3 regions of the Mesorhizobium sp. B2-3-6 genome follow, and region 2 is predicted to be linked to each of the others. Evidence: predicted binding sites of a transcription regulator. Region 2 holds the regulator's gene; each other region holds the start of a gene.
What was found. The regulator LexA, encoded in region 2, represses DNA repair genes until DNA is damaged. The targets are predictions, from matches to a motif close to TGTTCNNNNTGTGTTCNG.

Region 1 (9,591 bases), on a different contig from region 2:
TTCTCCTCGCGCAGATTGGCTTGCGTGAGCATGCGGCACAGATGTCCCCAGCCCTTGCGGTTCCGCGGATAGGCGAGAATATCAGGCGTGCCGTCGCAAAAAACCAGCCGGCTGCCGGGGTGGTAGGCAAGCGTCTCGACCTTGGCCTGCTGCCAGGCGCGCACCACGCCCGCCACCGTGTTGCGGTCGGCGAGCCCGATCGCGGAGAACCCCATGAGCTTGGCCGCGACCACCAGCTCCTCCGGCTTGGAGGCGCCGCGCAGGAACGAGAAATTCGACTGGATGCCGAATTCCGCATAGGGAATGGCGGTCAGCGCGTTCATGCGAAGACCCCGTGCAGGAACCAGCGCGGCGGGATTTCAGAGCCGCCATAGAGACCTTGCCGGTAGAGCCAGTAGCGGCGGCCGTCGGCATCCTCGATGCGGAAATAGTCGCGTGTCGACGCCGCTTCGTCGCTCGAAAATTCACGCCACCATTCCGGCGCGATGCGTTCAGGGCCTTCGGCGCGGGCGACCCTGTAGAGCGCACGCCGCCAGCGGAAATTCAGCGGCGGTCCCTCGGGCATTTCGGTGGCCGGCACCTCAATCGGCTCGGGCGAGCGGAAAAGCCGGATCGGCCGCTCCGGCGGGAAGATGGTCATCGGCGCCTGCATCCTGTCCGGTTTCTTCGGCGGCGTGATGCGGCGCGGGGTTTCCGTGAAGGGGATGGTGGCGACGGCACGCTCGGGCAGATGGCTTTCCACGACGACCGGCTTGAGAACCGCGCCCTCGCCGAGCCGGGCGCGGATGCGGTCGGCGAACAGCGCGATATCGGCGCCGTCGTCGGTCGTTTTGCCTGTCAGGTCGGCCTGCGGCATGTCGAAGGCCGCCGCCGCCAGCACCGAAAGCCGCACCAGGTCGAAGCCATAGCCGGCATCGATATGCTGCTCGAGGGCGGCCAGCCGCTCATGGAACAATTTCTGGATCAGCCGGGGTTCGCGCATCGGTCGCGACGTGCCGAGCGCGATGCGGCTGACGGCGCCGTCGACGCGGAACAAGAGCAGCGCCAGGCTTCTCGCGCCTTCGCCGCGCCGCTCGAGGTCGATCTTCAGGGTCGTCGCCAGCATGCCCACCAGCCGTTCTATGTCCTCTGTCAGCGTGACGGGCTCGGCCAAATGGCGTTCGACCGAAAGCGGCGCGACGGGCAGGCGCGGCGACACCGCCTCGTCGAGACGGCCGAGCGCCTGGTCGAGGCGCAAGAGCAGGGAGGCACCGAAGCGGCGGGCGAGCGGCGCGCGCGGCGCGGCCATCACCGCGCCCGCCGTGCGCAGGCCAACACTTTCCAGGCTGGCGCGGGTTTCCGGCGCGATGCGTAGCGCCGCCAGCGGCAAGGGCGCCAGGAGCGCTTCCTCCTCGCCGCCGGCAACGATGCGGTCGCCGCAGAACCGCGCCGCCGCCCAGGCGGCGCCGGGTGTCGCGGCAAGGCCGGCACGGACGTCGAAGCCCTGATGGAAGAAGCGCGACAGGATCTCGTCCAGCATGGCGCGTTCGCCGCCGAAAAGATGGGTGCAGCCGGTGACGTCGAGGAACAGGCCGTCGGTCCCGTCGAGCGCCACCAGCGGGGTATAGCGGTCGCACCAGTCCGCAAGGCCTTCGAGCAGGCGCCGGTCGGCTTCGGCATCGGCCTCCATTATGTCGATCGACGGATGCATGGCGCGCGCATCGGCGATGCCCATGCCGGGCTTCAGATGCAGCGCCTCAGCCCGCTCGTCGAGGGCTAAGATGCGCTGCGCGTTGCTGTCGCGATGGCTGATCACCAGCGGCCGGTGATCCGATGGCCGGGAACGCCAGGACCGCCCCAGGCGCTGCCGCAGGATCCGTTCGGCCGCGAGATAGGGAAACCACAGGGACAGGATTCTTTGCTCGTTCTTCCCCAATCCGTCTTTCATCGAATATGCGTTCATCGGGGTTCCACTCCAATATGAATTGTCCTGGCAGGGCCGTGCGGCTCTTGCCGATGCTGATGGTGAAGGCGGGGCGGCCGATCGAGCCGGCAAGCGGCCCGGCGACCGTGTCGCGCGGCCCTGCCGGCGCCGGCGAGACGATGAGGCGGACGGGCGCCGCCGTCGGTTCGGGTTCGGCCGCCTGCCGCAGCAGGAAGACCGGCCGGCCGGCGCTCTGCGCGCGGGCGTGCAGCCGGCGCGTCGCGGTCAGGTCCAGCCGCTGCGGATTGCCGCGGACTTCAAGGATGACGGCGGCGAGCGCCGTCATGCGGGCCGCCTCCTCGGCGACCCACAGCGCATCGGCGAGCCTTGGCGCCTCGGAAAACAGCAATTGCTCCGGCTCGATGCCGAAGGCGGCGTGAAGGCCCCGGGCATAGGGAAAGCCCGCCTCGCGAAAAACCTCCTGGGTGCCGATCCACAGCACCGGCAATCGCGGCCCTTGCTTGAGGATCAGGCTGGGCTTGAGGATCAGGCTGGCGAGCGACAGGGCGAAGCCGGCGACCGCTCCGGCATCGCGGGTCTCGACGCCATGGATTTCGCTCAAGGCCGCTTTCGGCAGGCCGCCGCCCAAATCGCCGCCCCAATCGCCACCGAGGGCGGCATCGAGCCGGCCGATGCCGGTGCGCAGGAAAGCATCCGGCCTGGCTACGGCGATGCCGCGCCGGACCACGGTGCGGTCCGCGGCGGCCATGCCGGCGTCGGAAACCGCGCCGGCCGGCGCCTGCAGGCGCTCGGGCAGCGTTCCCTCGATCTTCGCGATCTGGCGGCGCAGGGCAAAAACAGTCTCCCGCGCCACGGCGCTCATCGCCATGACGGTCAGTGTCCACTCACAATTGTTCCTGTTATGTTCTTATAGATTCCAGAGGCGACCCGAAGAGTCAAGCAGACTCATGGGGGAATTTATTCCTCTCCGATAAGAGGGCCAACATGGGTCGGACAGCCGACCGCCCCTCAAGCCATGCGAAACGGCTCCCGGTGCCGTAAGCAATCCTGGGGTTGGCCGCCGCGTCATTTGCCGATTGTGGCCCAAAAGCCTATATGCCGGGATCAAAGGACAAAGCATGGCCCGCATCTACAAGACCCGCATTTGGCACGACCAGCTTTCGCCGTCGATGGACGAGATCGAGTTCCTGGCGCTGGAGGCCTACGCCCATCTGCCCGAGGATTTTCGCAAGCTGACCGGCGAGATCGTCATCCAGATCGCCGAATTCCCGACCGACGAGATCATGGACGACCTGTCACTGGAAACCCCCTTCGACCTGCTCGGCCTGTTCGAGGGACGCGGCATCGCCGAGCGCTGGAACCCGCAGACCGGCGAAGGCCCGAACCGCATCACGCTCTACCGCCGCGCCATCCTCGATTACTGGGCCGAGAACGAGGAGACTTTGGGCGACATCGTCACCCATGTGCTGATCCACGAGATCGGCCACCATTTCGGCCTCTCGGACGACGATATGGAGAAGATCGAAGAGGCAGCCGAGTGACCGGTTCCACGTCAGGCCGTCATTTCACAATGAGTGTGACGAAATGTTTTAATACGTTCTGCACAGTCTGCTCCCCGGTATGTCCTGCCACTGCCCATTGCGCAAAATGTCCATCAATGTACATGCGTGCGAGCCCGTAGACGAGCGCCCTCGCGGCTATCTGGGTCTCTGCCATGTCGTCCGACCGGAGCATGTTTCGTCGCTGTGCTTCTGCCATTGACGCTTCCATCAGCGAACGCACCGCTTCGTTATCGTGACGCAGCGACTCTGAAGCATCCCAATCAATAAGATTGCGTGTCGAGATGATCTGGAAGTGGGTGGGGTTTCGAATTGCCCAGCGCAAATAGGCGATTCCAACAGCGGCAAAGCGTTCGATCGGATCGTCCGTCGCAACCTTCTCGACCGCATTCGTGATCTCCGAGCGGAATCGGCTCATTGCCTGCTCCGCGACAGCCGTCATCAACGCGGTCTTGTTGCTGAAGTGACGGAATGGCGCGCCAGGGGAAACGCCGGCACGTTTTGCGGCTTCGCGCACGCTCACATTGTCGGGGCCGCCTTCCTCGACCAGTTGAACCGCGGCATCGATCAGGACCTCCCGCAAATTGCCATGGTGGTAACCAGTGCGATGAGGCGCCTTGGCTTTTGCCATCTCTTTCCCTTCGTTCCGTGGAGCAGCTCCCCGCCTCTGTAGCATGATTCCGCGATTTATGTAATCGCCGTTTACAATTCCGGCCAGAGGATGTAAGCAGTGATTACTGATGGGATCGGAACAGGCCTACGGTCTTCGCGGCTCCCGAACTCCCAGCTGAGGAGACGAACATGCTCGCCAGAACAGCCCCACCCCGCTCGCAATCGGTCATTTCGCATCAGAGTCCAGCCGAAGAATTTCAGCAGGAGAATTTCGCGATTGTTCAGTCGAGCGCGACTGTGCCCAGCCTCACGCTTTATCGGCTTGCCGCCGTTGCCGGGATGGGAAGCGCGCTTATTCTTCTGGTCAACGCGGCTAAACGCAGCTCGCTCATCGCGACCACCGATCTGACGCAACTTCTCGCACCAGTCGCCGAGATATTGGCGCTTGGCCTCGTCGTGGGCCTGTTTCTTGCGTTTGGCCGGCGCGCGGGGCTGTTCGGCACTATCGCGTTTGTCATCAACTTCGTTGCGTTGGCAAGTTTGGTAGGCGTGGAAGCAGTGATCAATCTGGTATTTTCGAAGCTTCCGCTCACAACCATCGTCGAGCTGCGAGCCGGACCGCTCGGTCTGGCTCTGGTCGCCAGTTCGGTTCTTTTTCTGGTTGGAACGCTCGCGTTTGTAATCTCTCTCGCCGTTGCAAGAGGCGTGCCGCGCATTCCTCTCGCTCTCTATCTCATTGGCGCGGTGCCGATCGCGCTTCGTGCGTTCGTTCCGGAGCTGGCTCTTGACCTGGGCTTGGCGATGCTTGCGGCATCGATCGCCTGGCTGGCGGCGTGGCTGTGGATGCGAGGGGCTACCACTCGCTGAGCTTGGTGTCCGGCCCGTATTCCTGGCCGTCGACATCCTTCACCACGGCCTGGCCGCAGCGCATGGTCTTGGTCTTCTTGTCGTAGGCGTAGGTGGGGGAGCCGAACAGGTGCCAGCCCTTGTTCAGCGCCGCCGTCACCTTGTGACAGAAGCTGGCGTCGTCCGGAGCGGTGAGAAAGCGGTAGAGTTTCATCATTCAATTCCTGTCGTCAGTCCATCGCCCGCGATCGGCAATCCAACACGGCACATCATGCGCCGACGGCCGCCGCCTTCGCCAGAAGTTTTTCGGCCTGCGCAAGGTGCAGCCGTTCGACCATCCTTCCCTCCAGCGCAATCACGTTCTTGCCGGCATTTTCCGGAAGCGCAAAGGCCTGCTTCACCGCGCGGGCCTTGGCCACCGCCTCCGCCGACGGCGCAAAGGCGCGGTTCGCCGCCTCGATCTGGGCGGGATGGATGAGCGTCTTGCCGTCGAAGCCCATGGCGGCCGCTTCCGTGCATTCGCGGCTGAAAGCATCGAGCGCGCGAAAATCGTTGAAGACGCCGTCGACGATATCGAGATCGCCGGCACGCGCCGCCAGCACCATCTGCATCAGCCACGGCAGGAGATAACGCCGGTCCGACGTCGCCATAATGCCGGTGTCCTTGGTCAGGTCATTCGTTCCGGCAACGAAACAATCAAGCCGCGAGGCAGGATCGCGGCCAAGTTCGGCGATGGCGCCGACATTGAGCACGGCCTTCGGCGTCTCGATCATCGCCCATAGTTTCACGCTGTCGGGGGCGGAATTGTCGTCGAGCACGTCACCCGCCTCGAGCACGTCGCGGGGCGTGTCGACCTTGGCCAGCAGGATGCCGTCCGGCTCCGCCTTCGCTGCCGCCAGCAGGTCGGCGCCGCCCCATTCGCTCGAGAGCGCATTGATGCGCACCACCATCTCGCAGCGCCGGCCACTATGGTTGGTATCAGGACGATTGCTGAAGATGCCGGCCAGCCTTTCGCGCGCCGCGGCCTTGTCGGCCGGGGCGACGGCATCCTCCAGGTCGATGATGACGGTGTCGCAGGCAAGCTGCGCCATCTTGGCCAGCGCCTTGTCGTTCGAGGCCGGGACATAGAGCACCGAGCGGCGCGGGCGGTAGAGATCGGTCGTCATGCCAGATCTATGCCGCCTGCCGCGGGTTGAGGCAAGGGAGCAGGCGGCATCGCGCGGTGCTCTACCGGGGGCACCGGCATGGGGCTCGGCATCGTGCTGGCCCTCCTGAAAGCGCAGGATGGCACGATCAGGCTGGTTGACTCCGAGCGCGGCACGCGCTTCGAGATTGTCTTGCCGGTTGCGTAAGGACGCCGGCAGCGGATCGGAGAAAAAAGTGCGCTACGACATCGTCATCATCGGCGGAGCCATCGTCGGCTCCTCGATCGCCTATTATCTGCGCGAGGAGGGCTTTTCCGGCAGGATCGCGCTGGTCGAGCGCGACCCGCAATTTTCCCACGCGGCGACAACGCTATCCATGGCCTCGATCCGTCAGCAATTCTCCATTCCGGAAAATATCCGCCTGTCGCAATTCACGCTGAAACTGTTCCGCCGGCTGAAGGAAGAATTCGGCGCAGACGCCGACATCGGTTTTCGCGAGGGCGGCTATCTCATTCTCGCCGGCGAGGCCGGGCTGCCGATCCTCAGGGCCAACCACGAGGCACAGCTTGCCGAAGGCGCCGACATTTTGCTGGAGGACGCCGAACAACTCGTGCGCCGTTTCCCTTGGCTGTCGGCCGACGGCATCACCGCCGGCGCCTATGGCCGCAGCGGCGAGGGCTGGTTCGACGCGCATGCCATGCTGATGCTGTTCCGCAAGGCGTTGCGCGAGAAGAAGATCGACTTCATCAATGCTTCGGTCACGGGCATCGAGCGGCAGGGTGACCGCGTTACCGGCGTCAGCCTCGACAATGGCGAACGGCTCGAGGCCGGCATCCTTGTCAATGCCGCAGGGCCGAATGCGGGCAAGGTCGCCGCACTCGCCGGGCTGGCGCTGCCGGTCGAGCCGCGCAAGCGCAACGTCTTCGTCTTCGAGGCGCGCGAGAAATATGCCGACATGCCGCTGCTGGTCGACCCGTCCGGCATCTATGTCAGGCCGGAAGGCTCGGTCTATCTCACCGGCGGCGCCGAGCCGGAGGAGGGCGACGGCCCGGCCGATCCCGCCGATTTCGACGTCGACTGGCCGCTGTTCGAAGAGGTGATCTGGCCGGTGCTGGCGACCCGCATCCCGGCCTTCGAGGCGATCAAGCCGACGCGCGCCTGGGCCGGTCATTACGACTACAACACGCTCGACCAGAACGCGGTGATCGGCCCGCATCCCGAAGTCGGCAATTTCCTCTTCGCCAACGGCTTTTCCGGCCACGGCCTGCAGCAGGCGCCCGCCGTGGGCAAGGCGCTGGCCGAGCTGATCGTCCATGGCGGCTACCGCACGATCGATTGCTCCCCCTTTGGCTACGAACGCGTTGCCGAAGGGCGGGCGTTCCGCGAGTTGAATGTGATTTGAGCCGAGTCAAGGTCCCTCTTTGACGCTGACATCAAAAGGGTCTGCACCGCCACCAGTCGGCTAAGCCGCCACTCGGCTTCCCGCACCCAAATACGCCTGTAGCCAGCCCAGCACGCGTCCCCAGCCCTCGGCATGTTCGGCCGCCGCTTCGGCCAGCCCGGCGAAGCCGCCATGGCAGATGGTGAGGCGCGTGCCCGCGGCGGTTGGTTCCAGCAGCCAGGCGACCGTCGTTTGCCGGCGGCCAAGCGTCGGGTGATCCCAGGCATAGAGCCTTGTCTGCACGATCCGCCGCGGCACCTCGATATCGAGGAATTCCCCGTTGGCCGGCAGCTCCCTGCCGTCGGCTTCACGGACCGTGACGGCCCATCGGCCGCCGGCGCGAAGGTCTGCCGACCATTTCACCATCGGTAGGTGTCCGCGGACCCCCACCATTGTTCGACCTCGTCGGAGATCAGCGCGCGGAAGACGCGCTCTGCCGGCGCGTCGATCTCGGCCTGGGCCATAACGGTCTCGCCATTGGTCATGCTCTGCACGGCTGAAGTTGGCACTGGGACATGCAACATCGATGCCTCCGGATGATTGTTTCGGCTCGAAAACGATGATTTTCAGCCTTTCGACGCCGGCCGAGACAGGCCCTGCCCGGTTTCGAGCAGGCTTTTCAGGCTCGACAGGACGAGCGGCCAGCCCTTGCCGACATGCTCCAGCAGCTTGTGCGGGCCGTCGGCCGCATGGGTGACGGCAAGCTTCATCATGTCGCCCTCCTGCTCGATGACGAAGGTGCAGGTGGTGTAGCCGTCGGCCTTGACGTCCGGCATGAACTCATTGCGCCATTTGATCACCAGGCGCCTTGGCGGATCGATCTCGAGGATCTCGCCGCTGTCGGTCACCCGGCCGTCGGCATAGACCATCTTCCACGCGGAGCCCTTTCTCCAGTCGCTCTGCATGCGGGCGCCGAGAAAATATTGCTGGTGGAATTCCGGTTCGGTCAGCGCCTGCCAAAGCTTGTCGGGCGTGGTGCGGATGTAGGTCACATAAACGAAGGCGTTGCTCATCAGTCTTCCCTTTCGAGGCGTCTCTTCAGATCGCCGAGGGCGGAGAGCCGCCCCCGCTCGAATTTGCCGATCCAGCGCTCGGCGATCTCGTTGATCGGAACCGGGTTGAGGTAGTGCTCCTTCTCGCGCCCCTTGCGGATTGTGGTGACAAGGTTCGCCTCCTCGAGGATCGCCAGGTGCTTGGTCACCGCCTGGCGGGTCATATCCATCTCAGCGCACAGCCCGTTCAGCGTCTGCCCGTTCCTGTCATGAAGGCTGTCCAGCAATTGCCGGCGGGTCGGGTCGGCCAAAGCGCGAAAGACGGCGTCCATGCTCATGGCTCTAATATGCAACCATTTGGTTGCATGTCAAGGCGACATGTCATGCCAACGGCTGCTGGATCCGGCCACAGGAGAAAAATGTCAGCGCGTGCGGGAGAACCAGAAGGCGTCGGCCATGCGCATCATGCCGATGCATTCGTAGAAGCCGGCGGCGTCGGGCACGGAAACCAGGCTGATGGCGACGGACGGGCCGAGCTGCCGCCGCGCCTCGTCCATCAGTCCCTTGCCGATGCCGAGCCCCTGCGCCGATCCGGAAACGGCGAGATCGGAGATGTAGCAGACCCAGGAGAAGTCCGTCACGGCCCTGATGACGCCGACCAGCGGCTTGCCTTCGGTATCCAGCCGCGCGGTCAGCACCAGATTGGCGCCCGACAGCATCGCCCGCAGCCTGTCGGCATCATCGACGGGACGGATCTCGCCAAGGCCGGAGTCCACCAGCACGCGGCGGAATTCGGCGACGTCGAGCGCGGGTTCGCGTGCATAGAGAATTTTTTCAGCCATCACAGCCAGACTGCACCATCGGGCCGCGAATTCGAAGCCGTTTGTGCGGCACCCCGTGCCGACGCGCGCGAACACCTGCCTTTTATTTGTCGCCGGCTTTGTGTAAACCGGGCGCCAGCAATCCCCCGCAATGCCAGGAAGACGGGCAAAGACCATGGAAAAATTCACCAAGCTCACCGGCGTCGCCGCGCCCATGCCGATCGTCAACGTCGACACCGACATGATCATCC
Region 2 (9,591 bases):
TGCGTCTGCGCCGTGAGTTCGGCCGTGCTTCATGGCCTCGTCTGCGCAACGGCGTGGCCAGAGCGTCCGAGCTCGAACTCGATCGGGGCATAGCCTTTCTGCTCGTGCCGGTGTTCCTGGCATGCGGATCGATCGCCTATTTTTCGCTGGCGGCGGAGCCGGGCTTTGCCAAGCCTGTCGCGGTCGCGATCCTGATGTCGCTGTGCGCGCTCGTTTCACGCTCATGCCCGAAAACGCATCTGTGCTTCATGGCGGCGCTGTTGTGCGCGCTCGGCATGCTCGCCGGCAAAGTCGAGACGTGGCGAGCGGGAACGCGGATGCTGGGCTCGGAAATCTCCACGCAAATCACCGGCCGCGTCGTTTCGGTCGACCAGATGGAGACCGGGCGCATCCGGCTGACCATCGATGTGACATCGACCGCGCGGCCGAAACTACTCTACGCGCCGGAGCGCGTTCGCCTTTCGGCACGCAAGGTGCCGGCTGAAGTGACGGCCGGTTCGCTCGTGACCGGCTATGCCAGGCTGTTGCCGCCGACCGGACCGGTGCGGCCGGACAGCTACGACTTTTCCTTCGACAGCTACTTCGCCGGCATAGGCGCCAGCGGCTTCTTTCTCGGCAACCCCAAAATCGTCTCAGCCGATGACAGGCCGCTGTGGGCCGCCCTTTCAGCCGCCATCGAGAGTGCTCGCGAAAGCATTGCCGACCATATCAGGGGCAGCATCGGCGGTGCCGAGGGCGAGATCGCCGCGGCGCTGATCGTGGGTGTGCGCGCCGGGATTCCCGACGAGATCAATGAAGCGATGCGACGCACCGGCATCTACCACATCATCTCAATTTCCGGGCTGCACATGGCGCTGGTCGCCGGCACGGTCATGGGTCTGCTGCGTGGCGGCTTCGCGCTGTTCCCGAATTTTTCCTCCCGCCGGCCGGTCAAGAAATACGCGGCCGCGGCGGCACTTTTCTCGATCGCCGCCTACCTCGTCATTTCGGGCGTCGTTGTCGCCGCCGAACGCAGCTTCATCATGCTGGCGGTGATGCTGATCGCCGTTCTGTGCGATCGGGCGGCACTCACCATGCGCAATCTGGCTATTTCGGCGATCGCCGTCATCGTGGTGTCGCCGCACGAGGTGGTAGGGCCGAGCTTCCAGATGTCGTTCGCCGCCACCGCGGCCCTGGTCGGCGGCTATGCCGGCTGGTCGGATCGCAAAGCCGACAAAGCGCGGACCCCGCCGCCGCAACGGACCTTGCCTGGCCTCCTGACGCGAAAATTGCTGCTGGCGACAGGTGGGCTGGCGATGACCTCGATTATCGCGGGAAGCGCCACGGCGCTTTTCGCCATCTGGCATTTCCAGCGCGTGTCGCCGCTCAGCCTGTTCGCCAATCTTGCCGTCATGCCGATCGTTTCGGTCGTGATGTTCCTTGCGGTTGCCAGTGCGCTGCTGATGCCGTTCGGGTTCGATGGACCATCCCTTTATCTGATGGGCAAGGGACTGACCGCGATGATCGCCATATCAGGATGGATCTCGCAACGCTCGCCGGTCGACGCGGTCGGGTTGATTTCGCAGCAATCCGTCCTTCTGGTGGCGATCGCCCTGGTCATCGCGACGATGGCCACGACATGGCTGCGGCTGGCGGCACTTCCCTTCGCGCTCGCCGGCCTGTTGACCGTCTCGGACACGCGCACGCCGGACGTGCTGATTTCGGAGGATGCCCGCCTGGTGGCACTGCCGATCGGCGGCGGTGAGCTCGCGATCAACCGGGCGCGCCCGAACGAATTCACCGTCGATAATTGGAAACGCGCGCTGAAGTCCGAAACCATCGTTGCGCCGGAACTGTTCGACAGCGGAGACCGACAGTTCGACATCTTCGATCCCGCGCAACTTCCGGCGGGAGCGCCTTTCTATTGCTTCACAGGCCTGTGCATGGCCCGGCATCCCTCGGGGGCGATCATCGCGCAGGTGGAGGATCGCAAGGACGCCTGGAGGGCCTGCTCCTATGCGGATCTGATCGTCATCAACGACCCCGCGGGCTACGATCCCTGCCACAATCCGCTGGTTCTCGTCATCACCAAGCGGCAGCTCGCTCGTAAGGGAAGTGCCGCCGTCTTCTTCGACCAGCAATCGGCGACGGCACCGGCACGGGTCAGCTTTGCCGTCGACAGGCCATATCGGCCTTGGCACGAACAGCGGAAATTCTCACGCGAGGCAAGGGGACTGCCGCCTTACCGTAAACCCGAAAAGCCCACCGCCGACCCCGCTCAGTAGCGCCTGATCAGGCCGACTAGCTTGCCTTGCACCTTGACCCTGTCCGGTCCGAAAATACGTGTTTCATAGGCCGGATTGGCAGCCTCGAGCGCAATCGAAGCACCCTTTCGGCGGAAGCGCTTCAGCGTTGCTTCCTCCTCGTCCACCAGGGCCACGATGATCTCGCCGGGACTTGCGGTGTCGGCATTGCGGATGATGACCGTGTCGCCGTCGAAAATGCCGGCCTCGATCATCGAATCGCCCTTGACCTCCAGCGCATAGTGTTCGCCGCCCATGATCATGTCAGGCGGCACTGAAATGGAATGCGTCTGATGCTGGATGGCGTCGATCGGCACACCCGCTGCGATGCGACCCATGACCGGGATCGACACCGCTGAAACCGCATCGTCGTCATTGCCGGCAGCGGGCAGACGCGAAGACGTCGCCGGCTTGATCTGCCGGCTAGGGCTGCTGCCCTGTCCGAGGCTGCCCTGGATGACGCTCGGGGAGAACTTCTTTGCCGCGTTAAGACCCGGCGCGATCGAGTCCGGCAGGCGCAGCACCTCCAGCGCGCGCGCCCGGTTGGGCAGGCGGCGAATGAAGCCGCGCTCCTCCAACGCCGTGATCAGCCGATGAATTCCCGACTTGGAGGCGAGGTCCAGCGCTTCCTTCATCTCGTCGAAGGACGGCGGAATGCCGCTTTCCTTCAGCCGTTCATGGATGAACATCAAGAGTTCATGTTGCTTGCGCGTGAGCATGGCGGCCCCCAAAGGCATTGCACGAAGGGTCTGGAACCAGAATCAGAAAACAAACCCAGAACAAACACTATCTGTTCCAGTTGTGTTCCGCAACCATTTAAAGTTTAATGAATTTGTTAAGGCGACGGAAACGAAATGCCCTCCCGCAGCCAGCATCCTGCCAGCGCGGTCCGTCGTCAATGCGCTCCCGGGCCCTTTGAAACTATTTTGGTTAATGGCCTGTGGCCCGACCGGTCCCCACTCTTGGCACAAGCCTGCAAGCTGGGTGACCGGCAGGTGCGGGGTGCGTTTGGGCGGATTAGAAACCCCTGCGGCTCGTGAACGAAACGAAACCAAAATGCCAACTTCCGCCGGAAAACGGCCAGACACCACCACTGGTCGCGACGGGCTGCGTTCGTTCGTTCGCTTGACGAAACCGTATAATAATGTACGGTTTTCGAAGAGGAACACCAATGACCACGCCGAAGCAGGCCGCGCGACGCGAACGGATAGAGGAGGCCGCCTATGCGGTGCTCCGGGAAGCCGGCTACAAGAGCGCCTCCCTGCTTGCTATCGCCAAGCGGGCATTGGCCTCGAACGAAACCCTCTACAACTGGTACGGCAACAAGCAGACCCTGTTTCGATCCTTGATCGAAGCCAATGCGGGAGAGGCAAGGAAGCTGCTGGAGGACGCCCTTCACCAGGCGCGCGATCCGCTCGAAACCCTGAACTTGCTCGGGCCAGTCCTGCTGACCCTCGTGACGGGCGACAAGGCGGTGGCGCTCAATCGCGCCGCGGCCGGCGACGTCAACGATACAGGCACGCTTGGCCAATCGATCGCGCAATTCGGCCGCAATACCATAATGCCGCTTGTTGGTGACCTGCTTCGAACCGCAAGTCGGGCCGGCCTGATCGCCTGTGACGATCCTGCCGAAGCCGCCGACATCTACATCAGTCTTTTGATCGGCGATCTCCAGGTTCGCCGGATCGTTGGGGTGCTCGAGGAATTGCCTCGGGCGGAAATCGAGCAAAGATCGAACCGGGCGTTCACCCTGTTCTTGCGCCTCTATGCGGCCAGCCCTTGCCCGGGCGGCAAAACAGCCGGCCCGTTTCCAGGGCGCTCTTCTCACCGAGGAACATCGCGACCATGAGCAAAATTCCCGATCTCGCAGCGATCGAGGCAATGGACACCGCGGATCCGCTGCGTGCCATGCGTGACCGCTTCACCTTGCCCCAGGGGGTGATCTATCTCGACGGCAATTCGCTGGGCGCCGCTTCGCCCGCCGTGTTCGGCGAGCTGCAGAAGGCCGCCACGCAGGAGTGGGCGCAGGATCTCATCCGCGCCTGGAACACCGCCGGCTGGTTCGACATGCCGGTCGAACTCGGCGACCAACTCGGGCGCCTGATCGGGGCCGCCGCCGGCCAGACGGTGGTCTGCGATACCACCTCGATCAACATCTACAAGGTGCTGCATGCGGCACTCGGGATGCGGCCGGACAGGTCAGTCATCGTCGCCGAGGGGGACAGCTTTCCGACCGATCTCTATATGGCCGAAGGCGTTGCCTCGACGCGGCCGGGCACGGTGCTGCGGCTCGAGGGTGTCGATGCGCCGACCATAGAAGAACTGATCGACGAGCGGGTCGCGGTCATCCTGGTCAACCACGTCAACTACAAATCCGGGCAGTTGCGCGACATGGCCGCGCTGACGCGGACGGCACATGATGCCGGCGCGCTGATCGTCTGGGATCTCTGCCATACCGCCGGCGCCTTGCCGGTCGAGCTCGACCGTTCGAACGCCGATTTCGCCGTCGGCTGCACCTACAAATATCTCAATGGAGGCCCAGGTGCCCCGGCCTTCATCTACGCGGCCGAGCGCCACCATGGCGATGTCCGCCAGCCGCTCAGCGGCTGGTGGGGCCATGCGCGGCCTTTCGCCTTCGAACAGGGTTTTGCTGCCGGCACAGGCATCCGCCGGTTTCTCTGCGGCACGCAGCCTGTGCTGTCGATGCGCGCGCTCAAAGGGGCCCTCGATGTCTGGAACGACGTCGACATGGCAGAGGTGCGCAGGAAGAGCATCGCATTGACCGATCTGTTCATCCAGCTCGTCGAGGCAAAATGCGGCGCCTACGGCCTCGAACTCGAAGGCCCGCGCGACGGCAATGAGCGCGGTAGCCAGGTGTCGTTCCTCCACCCGCATGGCTATCAGGTGATGCGGGCCTTGATCGAGCGCGGCGTGATCGGCGATTTCCGCGCGCCATCCACGATTCGCTTCGGCTTTACGCCGCTTTATGTCGGCTATGTCGATGTCTGGCAGGCTGTCGAGGTGCTGGAAGACATTTTGCGCACGGACGCGTGGCAGGAGGCGCGTTTCGCCGTCAAGGCGGCGGTGACTTAAGAGCCTGTCGCTCAGAAAAGCGCAGTGGGTTCGGGATAACGATATGCAGTCGGCAAAGCTACGTCAGAGCCGGGTGCGGACCTTCCACAGCTCCGGGAACAACTCCACCTCCAGCATCTTCTTCAGGTAGGACGCGCCCGATGTGCCGCCGGTGCCGCGCTTCATACCGATGATGCGCTCGACCGTGGTGACGTGGTTGAAGCGCCAACGGCGGAAATAATCCTCGAAATCGACCAGCTTCTCGGCGAGTTCGTAGAACATCCAGTAGCGCTGCGGGTCGCGGTAGATGATCTGCCAGGCGACAAGGACCTCTTCGTTCTCGGTCCGCGTTTCGCGCCAGTCCGTACGCCTTGCGTCGGCACCGATGTCGAAGCCGTTACGGGCGAGCAGCAGCAGCGCCTCGTCGTAGAGCGACGGTTGCGCCAGGATCGCCTCCAGTTTCTCGCTGAGGTCCGGCCGGTGCTTGTGCGGTCCGAGCATTGCGAGATTGCGGTTGCCGGCCATGAACTCGATGGCACGGTACTGCCACGACTGGAAGCCCGAGGACTGGCCAAGCGCGTCGCGGAACTCGGTGTATTCGCTGGGCGTCATCGTGCGCAGCACGTCCCAGGCATTGTTGAGCTGCTCGAAGATGCGGGCGACGCGCGAAAGCATCTTGAAGCTCGGTTCGAGACGGTCGGCGCGGATGGAGCGGATTGCGGCGCCGATTTCGTGCAGCGCGAGCTTCATCCAGAGTTCCGATGTCTGGTGCTGGATGATGAACAGCATCTCGTCATGGGCTGACGAAAGCGGCTCCTGCGCCTCGAGCACCTTTTCCAGATGCAGATAGTCGCTGTAGGACATGCGCTCCTTGAACGACATTTCCGCGCCCTCGGCGGACGGGTCGTAGGGCTTGCTCAATTGATCTTCTCCGCGCGCAGCCGGAAGCGCTGGATCTTGCCGGTCTGCGTCTTGGGCAAAGCGGCGATGAATTTTACCGAGCGCGGATATTTGTAGGGCGCGATCGTGGCCTTGACGTGATCCTGCAGACGCTTGACGGTCATTGCGTCTGGCGCCACGCCTTGCACGAGCACCACATGAGCCTCGACGATCTGGCCGCGCTCGGCATCCTCGGCGCCGACCACCGCGCATTCGGCGACATCGGCATGCGCCAGCAGCGCCGCTTCGACCTCTGGGCCGGCGATGTTGTAGCCGGCACTGACGATCATGTCGTCGGAGCGCGCTGCGAAGTGGAAAAAACCGTCCTCGTCCTGCCAGAACGTGTCGCCGGTGAGGTTCCACCCGTCGCGGACATAGTCGCTCTGCCTGGCATCGGCCATGTAGCGGCAGCCGGTCGGTCCCCGCACCGCGAGCCTGCCCGCGGTGCCGCGCGGCACTTCACGCATTTCGTCGTCGACGACGCGCGCCTGATAGCCGCCAACGGCCTTGCCGGTGGAGGCAGGCTTCATGTCATCGAAGCGGTTGGAGATGAAAATATGCAGCATTTCCGTGGCGCCGATGCCGTCAAGGATCGGCTTTCCGGTTTTCTCAGTCCATTCCTCGAACACCGGCGCCGGCAAGGTTTCGCCGGCCGAAACGGCGACGCGCAGCGACGATAAATCGGCCCCTTCGTCCATGGCCTTGAGCATTGCGCGATAGGCGGTGGGCGCGGTGAAGGAGATCGTCGCTTTGTAGGTTTCGATGATGTGGACCATGTTGGGCGGCGTTGCCTGTTCCAGCAGCGTCGCCGCGGCGCCGAAACGCAGCGGGAAGATGGCGAGCCCGCCAAGGCCAAAGGTGAAGGCCAGGGGCGGCGAGCCGACGAAGATGTCGTCAGGCGTCACCTGCAGGATCTCGCGGGCGTAGGCGTCGGCGATGATCAGGAGGTCGCGGTGAAAATGCATCGTCGCCTTCGGCACGCCTGTCGTGCCTGAGGTGAAGCCGAGCAGGGCGACGTCGTCACGCCCGGTCTGCACCGCGGTAAACGTCACGGGCTTGTCGAGGGCGGCGCGATCGAGTTCGGCGTCGTGGTTGGCGGTGCCGTCGAAGCCGATGACCTGCTTGAGGAACGCGCTGTCCTTGGCGCAGGCGGTCATCTCGTCCATCAGCCTGGTGTCGCACAGCGCTGTGGTGATTTCGGCCTTGTCGACGATCTTGGCGAGTTCGCCGGCGCGCAGCATCGGCATCGTGTTGACCACGACGGCGCCGACCTTGGTGGCGGCCAGCCAGCAGGCCACCATTGCGGGGTTGTTGGCCGAGCGGATCAGCACCCGGTTGCCTGGCTTGACGCCGTAATTCTCGACCAGCGCATGCGCCAGCCTGTTCGTCCAGTCGGATAATTCCTTGTAGGTGCGGCGGCGGCCGTTGCCGATCAGCGCGGTGTGGTCGCCCAACCCTTTCTCGACCAGCCTGTCGGTCAGTTCGACGCCGGCATTGAGCCGTTCGGGATAGTCGAAGCCGTCGAGCAGGAAGTCCGGCCATTGATCCGGCGGCGGCAGGTTATCGCGCGTGAACGTGTCGATATGCGCTGATGGCCCAAGCATTTTCGGCTGCCCCTGTCTGCCTCACGCCCATCGCTGAACAAAGCACAGGATCGCACCAGTCGAAATTTGTTTCAAGCCTAAAATGTTTTGCCTTGGAGCATTGACGTTGCCGCTGTCGATCGCCATTGCTAGCGGCTGAAACGATGCCGTCCGGGGGAGGGTGCCGATGCTCGAACATCGCATTGCCGATTGGGACAATGCCTACGCCAACGGCGCCAACATCGCCGGCAGCGATCGCTGGCCGGCCGCATGGGTCGAACCGGCGCAGGCATTTCGCGATGCGCTTGCGGCAAAGGGCAGGGCTCAGCTCGACATCGCCTATGGCGACAGGCCGCGCAACCGGCTCGATCTCTTCCTTCCCGCCGCCAAGCCCAAAGGGCTCGTCGTGTTCATCCATGGCGGCTACTGGCTGGAGTCCGACAAGGATAGCTGGTCGCATCTCGCCAAGGGCTCGGTTGACAGCGGCTTTGCCGTGGCGATGCCGTCCTATACGCTCTGCCCCGCCATACGCATCGCCGGCATCTCCCACGAGATCGGCGCGGCGATCGGCAAGGCGGCGGCGATGGTCGGGGGACCGCTTATGCTGACCGGGCATTCGGCCGGCGGCCATCTCGCCAGCCGCATGGCGACGACATCAACGCCCCTGGCGGCCGGCGTGGCAAGGCGCGTACGCCACGTCGTTTCGATTTCGGGCCTGCATGACCTGCGTCCGCTTATGCGCACCGGCATGAACGCGGCGCTGAAAATCGATGAAGCCGAGGCGCTGACGGAAAGCCCGGCGCTGCTGCGGCCCATGGATGGCGCTCGCGTCACGTGCTGGGCCGGAGGCGGCGAGCGGTCCGAGTTCTTGCGCCAGAACGCCTTGCTGGCCAATATCTGGACAGGGCTTGGTGCCGTCACGAGCGCGGTGGTCGAGCCGGACCGACATCATTACGACATTGTCGAAGGCCTGGCTGATCCGGTCCATCCGCTGACACGAACTTTGCTTGCGGAGTAGAAAAACGGCGAAACTTCACCTCAGCATTATAACGCTGCAGGCATTTCCTACAGCCGCGGCGGACGCAGACGGTTCGCGCACGATCAGTCCGTTGGCGTCGGCCAGTATCCTCAGCATCGAGGAATCCTGGATGCTGAAAGGGGTTGCCACCAGCATGCCGGCCTCTTGCCTGACCACCGCCCGCACATAGTCCTGGCGCAGATCATTGGCCTGCATGGCGGCGCCCAGCCTTGCCTGACGAATATCTTGCCGGAAATCGCGGCCGCCGAGGCGTGCCAGGAGCGGTTTCAGGAACAGTTGCGAGCAGACGAGGCTCGCCACCGGATTGCCGGGCAGGCCGATGCACCTGATGTCGCCGAGGCGGCCGAACATCAGCGGCTTGCCGGGACGCATGGCGATCTTCCAGAAACCGAGCGTCATGCCTTCGCCGGTCAGCACGTCATGGATCAGATCGTGGTCGCCGACCGAGGCGCCGCCAAGCGTGACGACGACATCAGCGCCGGCCGCGACCGCTTTCCTGACCAGCGCCGCGATGGCTTCCTCGCGATCAGCGGCAATGCCGAGATCAAGCGCATGCGCGCCGACCGATTGCGCGGCGGCGGCGACGCCATAGGCGTTTGACGAAATGATCTGGTCGGGGCCGAGTTCGCTGCCGGGCGGCAGCAGCTCGTCGCCGGTGGCGATGATGGCAACCAGC
Region 3 (9,591 bases), on a different contig from region 2:
GTCCGTCCCGCCACCCGGTTGTCTATGCCGACATAGGCCGAGCGTGGTGCGGCCGGAATATCGGACACCAGCGTCACCAGGCGAATGCCGGCCTCGACGATGTCGCGCAGGATGTTGCGCGTCCTGGGATGATCGACGGCGATGACGCCGACACCGTTGGCTTTCAGCGACAGGTTTTCGACGGCGGTCTGCAAGGCGTTCGGCGAGATTCCGGCGAGGTTGTGGATCCGGCACGAGGCAACGAGCGGCAGGCGCGAGGCATAATCCTCGATATGCCTGGCCAGATCCTGCATGAAGGCGTTGCTGCCGATCGGCAGGAAGAATTCCAGATTGGCCGGCCGCGAGGGGAGCGTTACCTGGTCGGCGACCGGCAGATAGCCGAGTTGCTTGGCGGCCTCCATGACGCGCTGCCGGTTGGCCGCGCTGACCCCCTTCCGGTTGTTGAGCACCCTGTCGACCGTCGCCGTCGACAGTTCGCAGTTCCTGGCGATGTCAGAGACGGTGGCTTTCATGCCGCAACCCTATTGCCGATGCGATGGCACGCCAGACGGGCGATTTGAGCGGCGCCGATCGCGCCCATCGCCCGGATGCCCATTCTGCTGTTTCGCCAGGGATGTTGCGCTCGTCCTCAATGCGACCCCTTGCCATCGGCGATGGCGTCGCGGATCTCCTTGTCCGACATGCCGGTGATGACGCGTTCAACCTCCGCCACGCTGGTCGTCTTGGGGTCGATGTCGCCGGCCACCACCTTGCCGCGCCGCATGACGACGATGCGGTCCACCACCTGGAAGACATGGTGGATGTTGTGCGCGATGAAGATGCAGGAATGGCCGGAATCGCGCGCGCTGCGCACGAAGCTCAGCACGCCCTGGGTTTCGGCGACGCCAAGATTGTTGGTCGGTTCGTCGAGGATGATGAGATCGCTGTCGAAATGCATGGCGCGCGCGATCGCCACGGCCTGGCGCTCGCCGCCGGAGAGCGAGCCGATCGGCGTCGTCGGCGGAATGTTCTTGGAAATGCCGACCTGCTTGAGCAGGTCGCGGGCGACCGTGTTCATCGCCTCCTGGTCCATGCGGTTGAGGAAGCGCGGCGGCTTGATCGGCTCGCGCCCGAGGAACAAATTGCGGGCGATCGACAGTTGGGTGACCAGCGCCGAATCCTGGTAGATGGTCTCTATGCCGTTGGCGATGGCGTCGCTGGTGTTGCGCAGGTTCACCTTCTTGCCGCGGATGAAGATGTCGCCGCTGGTCAGCGGCACCGCGCCCGACAGCACTTTGATCAGCGTCGACTTGCCGGCGCCATTGTCGCCGAGCAGGCCGACGATCTCGCGCTCGTTGACATGGAAATTGGCGTCCACCAGCGCCTGCACGCGCCCGTAGGACTTGCGGATGTTCTGCATGCGGATCAGTGGCTCGGCCATGGTTCACGTCCCTGCCTGATGCCGGCGTTCCAGCCATGAATGAAGCGCCATCATGCCAAGGATGATCGCGCCGATGAAGATGTTGTAGGCAAGGCCGGGCACGCCGATCAGCACGATGCCGTTGCGCATGACGCGCAGGATCAGGATGCCGAGCACGGTGCCGATGATGGTGCCGCGCCCGCCCGTCAGCGCCGTGCCGCCGATCACCACCATGGCGATGACCTCGAGTTCGTAGCCGGTGCCGCTGTTGGGGTTGGCCGCCGAGGTGCGCAGCGAGGAGATGACGCCTGCAAGCGAGGCCATGACCGAGGACAGCACGAACAGGCCGATCTTGACGCGGCTGACATTGACGCCGCGCGCCCTCGCAGCGTTCGGGTTGCCGCCGGCGGCCTGGATCCAGTTGCCGGTGCGGCTTTGCGTCAGCACATAGCCCAGCGCGATGGCCGCGGCGATGAACCAGAACAGCGACATGTAGATGCGGAACGGGCCGATGAAGAAATCGCCGACCAGCGCCTCCGCCAGCCAACTGCCCTCGGCGCTCCAGGTGCGCTGCGGAAAGCCGTCGGTGACGAACAGCGCGGTGCCGCGCACCACCAGGAGCATGCCGAGCGTGACCAGAAAGGACGGGATCTTGAGCTGCGTGACGAACCAGCCATTGACCAGGCCGATGAAGGCGGCGACCAGCAGCGCGACAACGAAGCCCATCTCCAGCGAGGTGAGGCCGCTGTTGAACAGCGTCCACATCAGCACCGGCGAGAAGCCGAACAGCGAGCCGACGGAAAGGTCGAATTCGCCCGACGTCATCAGCAACGTCATCGCCAGCGCGATCAGCCCGAGCTCGACCGTGAAGGCCAACGTGTTGGAGATGTTCTGGGGTGACAGGAAGTCGTGGTTGAAACCCCAGAAGACGGCGATCTCGACGACGAGCAGCACGAAGGGGCCGAATTCCGGCCGCGCGATCAGGCCTTGGACAAGCGAACGATTTTCCACGTGTAACCCGCGACTGGTTGGAATGGGCCGGACCATCGGGCCGCATCAAACGGCTCGATACCAGGCGAAAGGGCGGGACGCCGCACGCCCGGTGGACGCGCGGCGCTGGAGATCAGGGGCTATTTGCCGGACAGGATTTTGTCGTAGATCTCGGCGGTATCTTTCTCATAGAGCGCGCCGGTGATGACGTTGAAGCCCGGGGGAATGCCGCTGGCGGCCATGTTGGCGAGCGACAGCGCGACATAGCTGGTCGCCTGCGGATCCTGCCACTGGCCGGCATTGACGTAGCCGTTCAGCACTTCCTGGGTGGTGTCGAGCGAGTTGCCCCAGCCGACGACGGGGATTTCGCCGGGCTTGACGCCGACTTGGTCGAACACGCGTTTGATCGAGCCGGTGACGAGGTCGCCAAGGCCGATGATCGCCTTCACCTTGGCCTTGTTGGCGGTGAGATAGTCGACCATGCGGTTGATCACCTCGGCCTGGTCGAGCGTCGCCTCGGTCACCTCATAGGTGATGCCGAGCGGCTCGAACACGCTCTTGATGCCTTCCTCTTCCTGCACGCCGTAGGTGGCGCCGGGAATCTCGACAGGCATCCAGACGAAGTCGCCCTTCTTCACCAGGCCCTTGTCGACCAGATACTGCGCCCAGTGCTTGCCGAAGGTGACATTGTCGCCGCCGACATAGGCGTTGAAATTGGCCTTGGGATCGGGCGTGTTGAAATTGATGATCGGAATGTTGGCCGCGCGGGCTTCCTTGACGATCTCGACAAGGCTGCCCGGATCGGGGCTGGTGGTGGTGATGCCGTCGGCCTTGGCCGAGATCGCGGCCCGCACCGCCTCCTGCTGCGAGGCGACGTCGCCATTGTGGAACGAGGTGTTGACGGTATTGCCGGTGTCCTTGGCCCATTGCTTGGCGCCGGCAAGGAAGTATGTCCAGACCGGATCGGCCGGGCCGCCATGTGAAATCCAGTAGAACGTCTTGGCCTGCGCCGCCGCCGGAATGACCGTCAGCGCGACCAGCAGGCCGTATAGAACCACTCTTAGCCGTGTCAGCATTTGATTTCCTCCCGTTTGAAACTGATCAGTTCGAAACCGCCCTCTTGATCGGGCAAGACCGCGTCCTCCCCGCCAACGCCGTGTTGGATGATCAGAGCATCCTCTTTTTCGACAAATGGCAAGCCTCCGCCTGTCAGTCGTAGTCGGCGCCTGACGGGGCGCCATCAGCGGTCCCATCAGATTGCATCAGTTCGGATGATTTTCGCGGCAGGCGATACCGGCCTCAAGGGTCGCCGGAGCGATGATTGACCGCCGTCGGGTGAACCCAGAGCTAGAGGAGGCCGGCCCTGGCAAGATCGCGCATCAGATGGCTGGCGCCGTAGGTCCAGTGCGGGCAGTCCGGCGACAGTCGCACCCGGTTGACCAGCGCGCCGAATTTCTCCGACGAGATGGTGACGATGTCGCCGACCTTATGGGTGAAACCCTTGCCCTTCTCGCCGCGGTCCTTCGAAGGCACGAACATGGTGCCGAGATAGAGCGCCAGGCCGTCCGGGTACTGGTGATGCGCGCCCATGGCAGCCGCTACGAGCTCTTCGGGAGAGCGGCTGATCTCGGCCATCGAGCTCGCGCCCTCCAGCGAGAACCCGTCCTCACCTTCCACTTTCAGCCGGACCACGGCCCGCTTTACGTCGTCGATGGAGAACGTGCCGTCGAACAGGCGGATGAAGGGGCCGAGCGAGGCGGAGGCGTTGTTGTCCTTGGCCTTGCCGAGCAGCAGCGCGGATCGCCCTTCGACATCGCGCAGATTGACGTCGTTGCCGATGGTGGCGCCGAGGATCCTGCCGCTTGAGGCGGCGATCATGGCGATCTCCGGCTCCGGATTGTTCCAGGTAGAGACGGGATGCAGGCCGACATCGGCGCCGAAACCGACCGAGGCCATCGGCTGGCATTTGGTGAAGATCTCGGCGTCGGGGCCGATGCCCACTTCCAGATATTGCGACCAGGCGCCGCGTGCGATGAGCTTGGCCTTGATCTCCATCGCTTCCGGCGAACCGGGCTTGAGCTTGGACAGATCGTGGCCGATCAGCCCGGCAATGTCGGCGCGGATGGCGTCGGCCTTTTCCGCCGAACCGCGCGCCTGTTCCTCGATGACGCGTTCCAGCAGGCTGACGACGAAGGTGACGCCCGAGGCCTTGATCGCCTGCAGGTCGACGGGGGAGATGAGATAGGGCCTTGCCGGATCACGCGCGGCCTCGAAACTGTTGGCCGCGATATCATCGAGCGAGCCGATCGGCTTGCCCTTGGCCGAGCGCACATAACCGGCCGGATCGGCCATCTCGCAGATATCGCGCACGGTCGGCGCCGTGCTCGACGTGATGTCGAAGACGGTGCCATCACGCACCGTGACCACCAGGGGATGCGCGGCGTCGCTGCTTCTGGCGCGCCCGACAAAAAGGCCTTCGGCGGGCAGATGCATCGGGTTTGTCATGCGTGCGGTCCTCTGATCATCAAAAATGCGGCTCGCTGGTTCGGCGCGGCACTTTCACCGGATTCCTGTCAAAGGTCTATCCCGTTTGTGGTGAGCCAGGCGCCATGTCTGCCGGCGTCGTCGGCGATTGGCGTACCGCAAGGAAGCACTCCTTCGGGGGTTGAATGCATGCGGCGGTGCGGGAGTCCCGACGCCTGCGTCATTTTTCCGGCTTGCACATGTTCTCGTTTTGTTCTAATATGCCCAACCTGAGTCAATGGGCGGACGAAATCAGTGAGTGGGCAACCCGCATTCGGAACCGCGAAGAACGGCCAGGCCTTTTTCCGATGGGAACAGGCCGGGAAGCATTTCCACCGGCTGTTCTTTGCCATCCTCGTCGGCAGCGCGATTGCTGGTCGTCTCGCGCGAAAGGCCATTGCCTTGAACCGTGAGTTCGGATTGCAAGGCTGGCTGGTTCCGGAAAATCACATCCACATCTCGCTTGTCGGCCTCGGCGACCATGAGGAGTACCCGCAGGAGTTGGCAGAGGCCGCCTGTCATATCGGATCGATGATCGTTGCAAAGCCCTTCGAGGTCTCGTTCGATCGCCTGTCGGCTTTTGGCGGTGGTGCACTGGTCCTGCGCGGCAGCGATGGCAATCCGTCGCTGCAGAAGTTCTGGCGTGACCTGACGGCGGTGATCTCGGACAGCCCGCTAAAACCCTTTCTCACCAAGTCCATCGAACCGCATGTTACATTGCTTCGTGATGAAGTGGGCGTCCCCAGCATTCGCGAGCGGTCGATCGACCCGATCGGCTGGACTGTCCGGGATTTTGTGCTGATCCACAGTCTCATTGGGAAGGGCGCCTACAAGCAGCCCGGACGTTGGCGGCTGACCGGCCAGGACGATGCACTGCCCGCCATGTGAGAGCCTGCATCGTCCTCGCATAGTCCGCGCGGTCCATCATCCTGACATGGCATGTCAGCTACCAGACGGCACGACGATGGCAGGCCGCCAACCTTTCCCTATTTGCAATGCGTCTGAACAGGAGGAACACATGACCAACACGGAAATTGCCAAGGATTTCACGGAGCTTCTCAAGCGCGGTGACTACGAAAGTGCTGCCGAGAAATACAATGCCGACGACATCGTCAGCTATGAGGCCATGGAGGGGCCGATGGCCGTCTGCCGCGGCAAGGACGCCGTCAAGCAGAAAGGCCAGTGGTGGCAGGAAAACAACGAAGTCCATGGCGGCTCGGTCGAGGGCCCTTATGTCAACGGCGACCAGTTCGCCGTACGCTTTACATTTGACATAACGCCCAAGGCCACGGGCCAGCGTGTCACCATGGACGAGGTTGGCCTGTACACGGTCAAGAACGGCAAGATTGCCGAAGAGCGCTTCTATTATTGAGACGGGTTTTCGGCTGTCGGCACATTTCGCCGCATCCTAAGCGGCCAGGATCATGTCCTGGCCGCTATCCGACCTGATGCACATCGTCGTCACGGATGGGCGACCGCGCGCCCGCCATTGAATAAACTTACTCTTCGATGGTTCTGCCGGGCCGCTGGCAAAGCGCGCCGGGGCTGCTTAATCTGCGGCCAGATTCGAAGTCCGGAAGGCACCTGTTTTGACGATCACCATGTACGGCATCACCACCTGCGACACGATCAGGAAGGCCCGCGTCTGGCTGGAGGGCCACGACGTGCCTTACCGGTTCCACGACTATCGGGCGGAAGGCATCGAGGCGGGCAGGCTGGATGGCTGGGTCCGCAAGCTCGGCTGGGAAAAGCTGCTCAATAAGGGCAGCACCACGTTCCGCGAGTTGCCGGACAAGGATAAGCAGGGCCTGGATGAAAAGAAGGCCAAGGCACTGATGCTGGCCAAGCCGACGATGATCAAACGGCCTGTGCTCGAGGTTGGCGACCGCATCCTGGTCGGGTTCAAGCCGGATGTTTATGAGGCGGCGGTGGTCGGGAAGTAGGGCGCGGTACACTCTCAATTCGTCATCCTAGGGCGGAGCAGGGAGCGAAGCGACGCGGCGCAGACCCTAGGATCCATGCCGTGACTTTTGGGCGTCGCAGCCGTGCTGATTCTGCTCCGTTGCATTTCCGGACGGACGTCACGGCATGGATCCTCGGGTCAAGCCCGAGGATGACTAAGGGACAGGTCACTGTCCTCTCAGATACCCCGCCAGTGCCACGGCATTGTTGTGCGCCTCGTCATGGGCGCCGTAGAGCAGCGTCACCTTGCCGTCGCGGAGCAGGGCGCGCAGTTGCGCCACGGCCTCGCCATTGCCTTCCAGTTCGGCACGATACCGCTTCTGGAACTCGGCCCATCGTTCGGGCTCGTGCCCGAACCACTTGCGCAAGTCGGTGCTCGGCGCGATGTCCTTCAGCCATAGCGCCAGCGCGGCATGCTCCTTGCTGACGCCACGTGGCCAGACTCGATCGACCAGGACCCGCTGCCCGTCATCGAACGAGGGTGGTTCATACACCCGCTTGACCGCGATCTCGAAGGCCATCCGCTCTCCTTCGTGCGCTCCCGTCAGGCCCACTCGCCCTTGCGCATGACCGGCACGCGGCTGCCGTCCTTGCCGACGCCTTCGATGTCGATCTTGTCCGAGCCGATCATCCAGTCGATGTGGATGAAGCTCTTGTTGCCGCCGCGCTCCGCGATCTCGGCCTGGCTGAGCGAGGCGCCGTCGACGAAGCACTTCGAATAGCATTGGCCGAGCGCGATGTGACAGGCGGCGTTTTCGTCGAACAGCGTGTTGAAGAACAACAGGCCGCTCGCCGAGATCGGTGAGGAATGCGGCACCAGCGCCACTTCGCCAAGCCGGCGTGCGCCCTCGTCGGTGTCCAGCACTTTCTTCAGCACGTCCTCGCCCTTCGAAGCCTTCGCCTCGACGATCCTGCCGCCCTCGAAACGCACCGAGATCTCGTCGATCAGCGTGCCCTGGTAGGAGAGCGGCTTGGTCGATGAAACATGGCCTTCCACCCGCCGCGCATGTGGCGTGGTGAAGACCTCCTCGGTCGGGATGTTGGGATTGCAGGTGACGCCGTTCTTGGCGGTGGAGGCGCCGCCCATCCACTCATGGCCGTCGGCCAGCCCGACCGTCAGGTCGGTGCCCGGCCCGGTGAAATGAAGCGAATGGAAATTATGGCCGTTGAGCCATTCGGTGCGGCTGCGTAGGGCCGCATTGTGCGCCTTCCAGTTGCCGATCGGATCTTCCACGTCCACCCGCGACGCGGCGAAGATGGCGTCGGCGAGCTTGGCCACCGCAACGTCGTCGGCATCATCGGGGAAGACCTGCTTGGCCCAGGCGAGATCGGGATAGGCGACGATGTTCCAGTTGATGTCGAAGCCGGTGATCTTCTCCAACGCCGGCTGGTAGGCCATCGAATTGGCCTTGTTGGCGCGCGCCACTTTCGCCGGGTCCTGCGCCGACAAAAGCGAGGGATCCTCGCCGCGCACGGCAAGTCGCGCCGCATTGTTGGAGAAGGCTTTGGCCATGCCTTCATAGAGCCAGCCGGCGGCGCGGTCGAAGCCGGCGTCCGCGCCATAACGAAAGCGCGCCAGCGTGATCTCGTCATCGTTGAAGATCGGCGTCACCAGCCCCGCGCCGGCCTTGTAGGCATGCTCGACGATGCGCCGGGTCAGCGGCAGCGCGGCGATGGAGGAGGTCAGCACCAGGTCCTGCCCAGGCTGCAATTGCAGCCCCACTTTGATGGCGACTTCGGCCAGCCTGTCGAGCTTCACCGGGTCGATCGTTGCGGAAACGCCGCGCGAATGTGTGGTCATGATCCTGCCTGCCGTAGTTTGATGTCGGACTCTACATAGACCGGCGCCACGGTGCTTTCCACCGTGATCGCGTCGCTCGTGCCCGCCTTCGCTGAGCCGAACTGCGCCATCGTCGCCTCGATCTCTTCCCGGATCCAGAGCTTGAAATCCCGGACCTTGCGGCTTTCGGCCTTGGCGGCGGAGGTCACCAGCCAATAGCCAAGCCCGCTCTGGGCGCGGATCCCGAACGGCGCGACGAGCCGCCCGTCGGCCAGCGCGTCGGCGGCGAGCAACTGCCAGCCCAGCATCACGCCATGGCCGGCAATCGCCGATTCCAGGCAAAGCATCGGATCGGTGAAGCGAGCGCCCTTCAGGAAGGTGACGGGTTCGACACCGGCCGCGGCGAACCAGCTTTCCCAGTTGATCATCGCCCGTTCGTCGGTGATCGCGCAGGTCTGGGCAAGGTCTTCGATCGATTTCAGTTTCTTCGCTATCGAGGGTGCGCAGACCGGGAACACCTCTTGTGCCAAAAGCAACTCCGCCTTGCCGCCCGGCCATTTGCCGTCGCCGAGCCGGATGGCGATATCGATATCGGAATGGTCGAGGTCGGCCAGCCGCACCGAGGCGTCGATGCGCAACAGCACGTTGGGATGCCGGGTGAAGTGATGCGACAGCCGCGGCAGCAGCCATTTCGAGGCGAATGCCGGCGCCACGGAAACCACCAGCGTGCATTGGCGCGCCTCGTCGGCCAGCGCCACGGCCTGGGTGAGCTCGCGGAAACCCGCGCCGAGGCGCATCGCGAACATGGCGCCGAATTCCGTCAGGACCAGCCCCTTGGCCGTTCGCTCGAACACGGCCTGGCCGAGCTGCTGTTCCGCGCGCTTTATCTGCTGGCTGACGGCGCTGGCCGAAACGTTGAGTTCGCCGGCGGCCGCGG

Region 1: FJ953_RS25685 (metallopeptidase family protein) is a predicted target of LexA. The motif match lies at 2,816-2,833, and genes of this name have one in related genera.
Region 3: FJ953_RS06230 (2'-5' RNA ligase family protein) is a predicted target of LexA. The motif match lies at 5,114-5,131, and genes of this name have one in related genera.

Annotation. Positions count from the first base shown of each region.
Region 1 covers NZ_VFVW01000010.1:18,551-28,141, reverse strand. The annotation lists gene FJ953_RS25700 (error-prone DNA polymerase) at 1-323, opposite strand, end outside; gene FJ953_RS25695 (DUF6504 family protein) at 320-1,795, opposite strand; gene FJ953_RS31030 (hypothetical protein) at 1,737-2,792, opposite strand; gene FJ953_RS25685 (metallopeptidase family protein) at 3,043-3,465, shown strand; gene FJ953_RS25680 (TetR/AcrR family transcriptional regulator) at 3,485-4,114, opposite strand; gene FJ953_RS25675 (hypothetical protein) at 4,285-4,962, shown strand; gene FJ953_RS25670 (DUF1737 domain-containing protein) at 4,949-5,155, opposite strand; gene FJ953_RS25665 (CoA ester lyase) at 5,211-6,107, opposite strand; partial or broken gene FJ953_RS25660 (ATP-binding protein) at 6,171-6,293, shown strand; gene FJ953_RS25655 (FAD-binding oxidoreductase) at 6,322-7,488, shown strand; gene FJ953_RS25650 (SRPBCC domain-containing protein) at 7,549-7,893, opposite strand; gene FJ953_RS31025 (hypothetical protein) at 7,887-8,051, opposite strand; gene FJ953_RS25645 (SRPBCC family protein) at 8,094-8,540, opposite strand; gene FJ953_RS25640 (metalloregulator ArsR/SmtB family transcription factor) at 8,540-8,851, opposite strand; gene FJ953_RS25635 (GNAT family N-acetyltransferase) at 8,942-9,361, opposite strand; gene leuD (3-isopropylmalate dehydratase small subunit) at 9,516-9,591, shown strand, end outside.
Region 2 covers NZ_VFVW01000008.1:164,212-173,802, forward strand. The annotation lists gene FJ953_RS22830 (ComEC/Rec2 family competence protein) at 1-2,264, shown strand, start outside; gene lexA (transcriptional repressor LexA) at 2,258-3,001, opposite strand; gene FJ953_RS22840 (TetR/AcrR family transcriptional regulator C-terminal domain-containing protein) at 3,454-4,131, shown strand; gene kynU (kynureninase) at 4,128-5,375, shown strand; gene kynA (tryptophan 2,3-dioxygenase) at 5,439-6,275, opposite strand; gene FJ953_RS22855 (AMP-binding protein) at 6,272-7,897, opposite strand; gene FJ953_RS22860 (alpha/beta hydrolase) at 8,064-8,894, shown strand; gene glp (gephyrin-like molybdotransferase Glp) at 8,910-9,591, opposite strand, start outside.
Region 3 covers NZ_VFVW01000002.1:93,186-102,776, reverse strand. The annotation lists gene FJ953_RS06255 (LacI family DNA-binding transcriptional regulator) at 1-512, opposite strand, end outside; gene FJ953_RS06250 (ATP-binding cassette domain-containing protein) at 629-1,420, opposite strand; gene FJ953_RS06245 (ABC transporter permease) at 1,424-2,410, opposite strand; gene FJ953_RS06240 (substrate-binding domain-containing protein) at 2,530-3,465, opposite strand; gene FJ953_RS06235 (fumarylacetoacetate hydrolase family protein) at 3,737-4,894, opposite strand; gene FJ953_RS06230 (2'-5' RNA ligase family protein) at 5,315-5,800, shown strand; gene FJ953_RS06225 (nuclear transport factor 2 family protein) at 5,931-6,284, shown strand; gene FJ953_RS06220 (ArsC family reductase) at 6,502-6,855, shown strand; gene FJ953_RS06215 (DUF488 domain-containing protein) at 7,042-7,395, opposite strand; gene FJ953_RS06210 (aminopeptidase) at 7,419-8,675, opposite strand; gene FJ953_RS06205 (LysR substrate-binding domain-containing protein) at 8,672-9,591, opposite strand, start outside.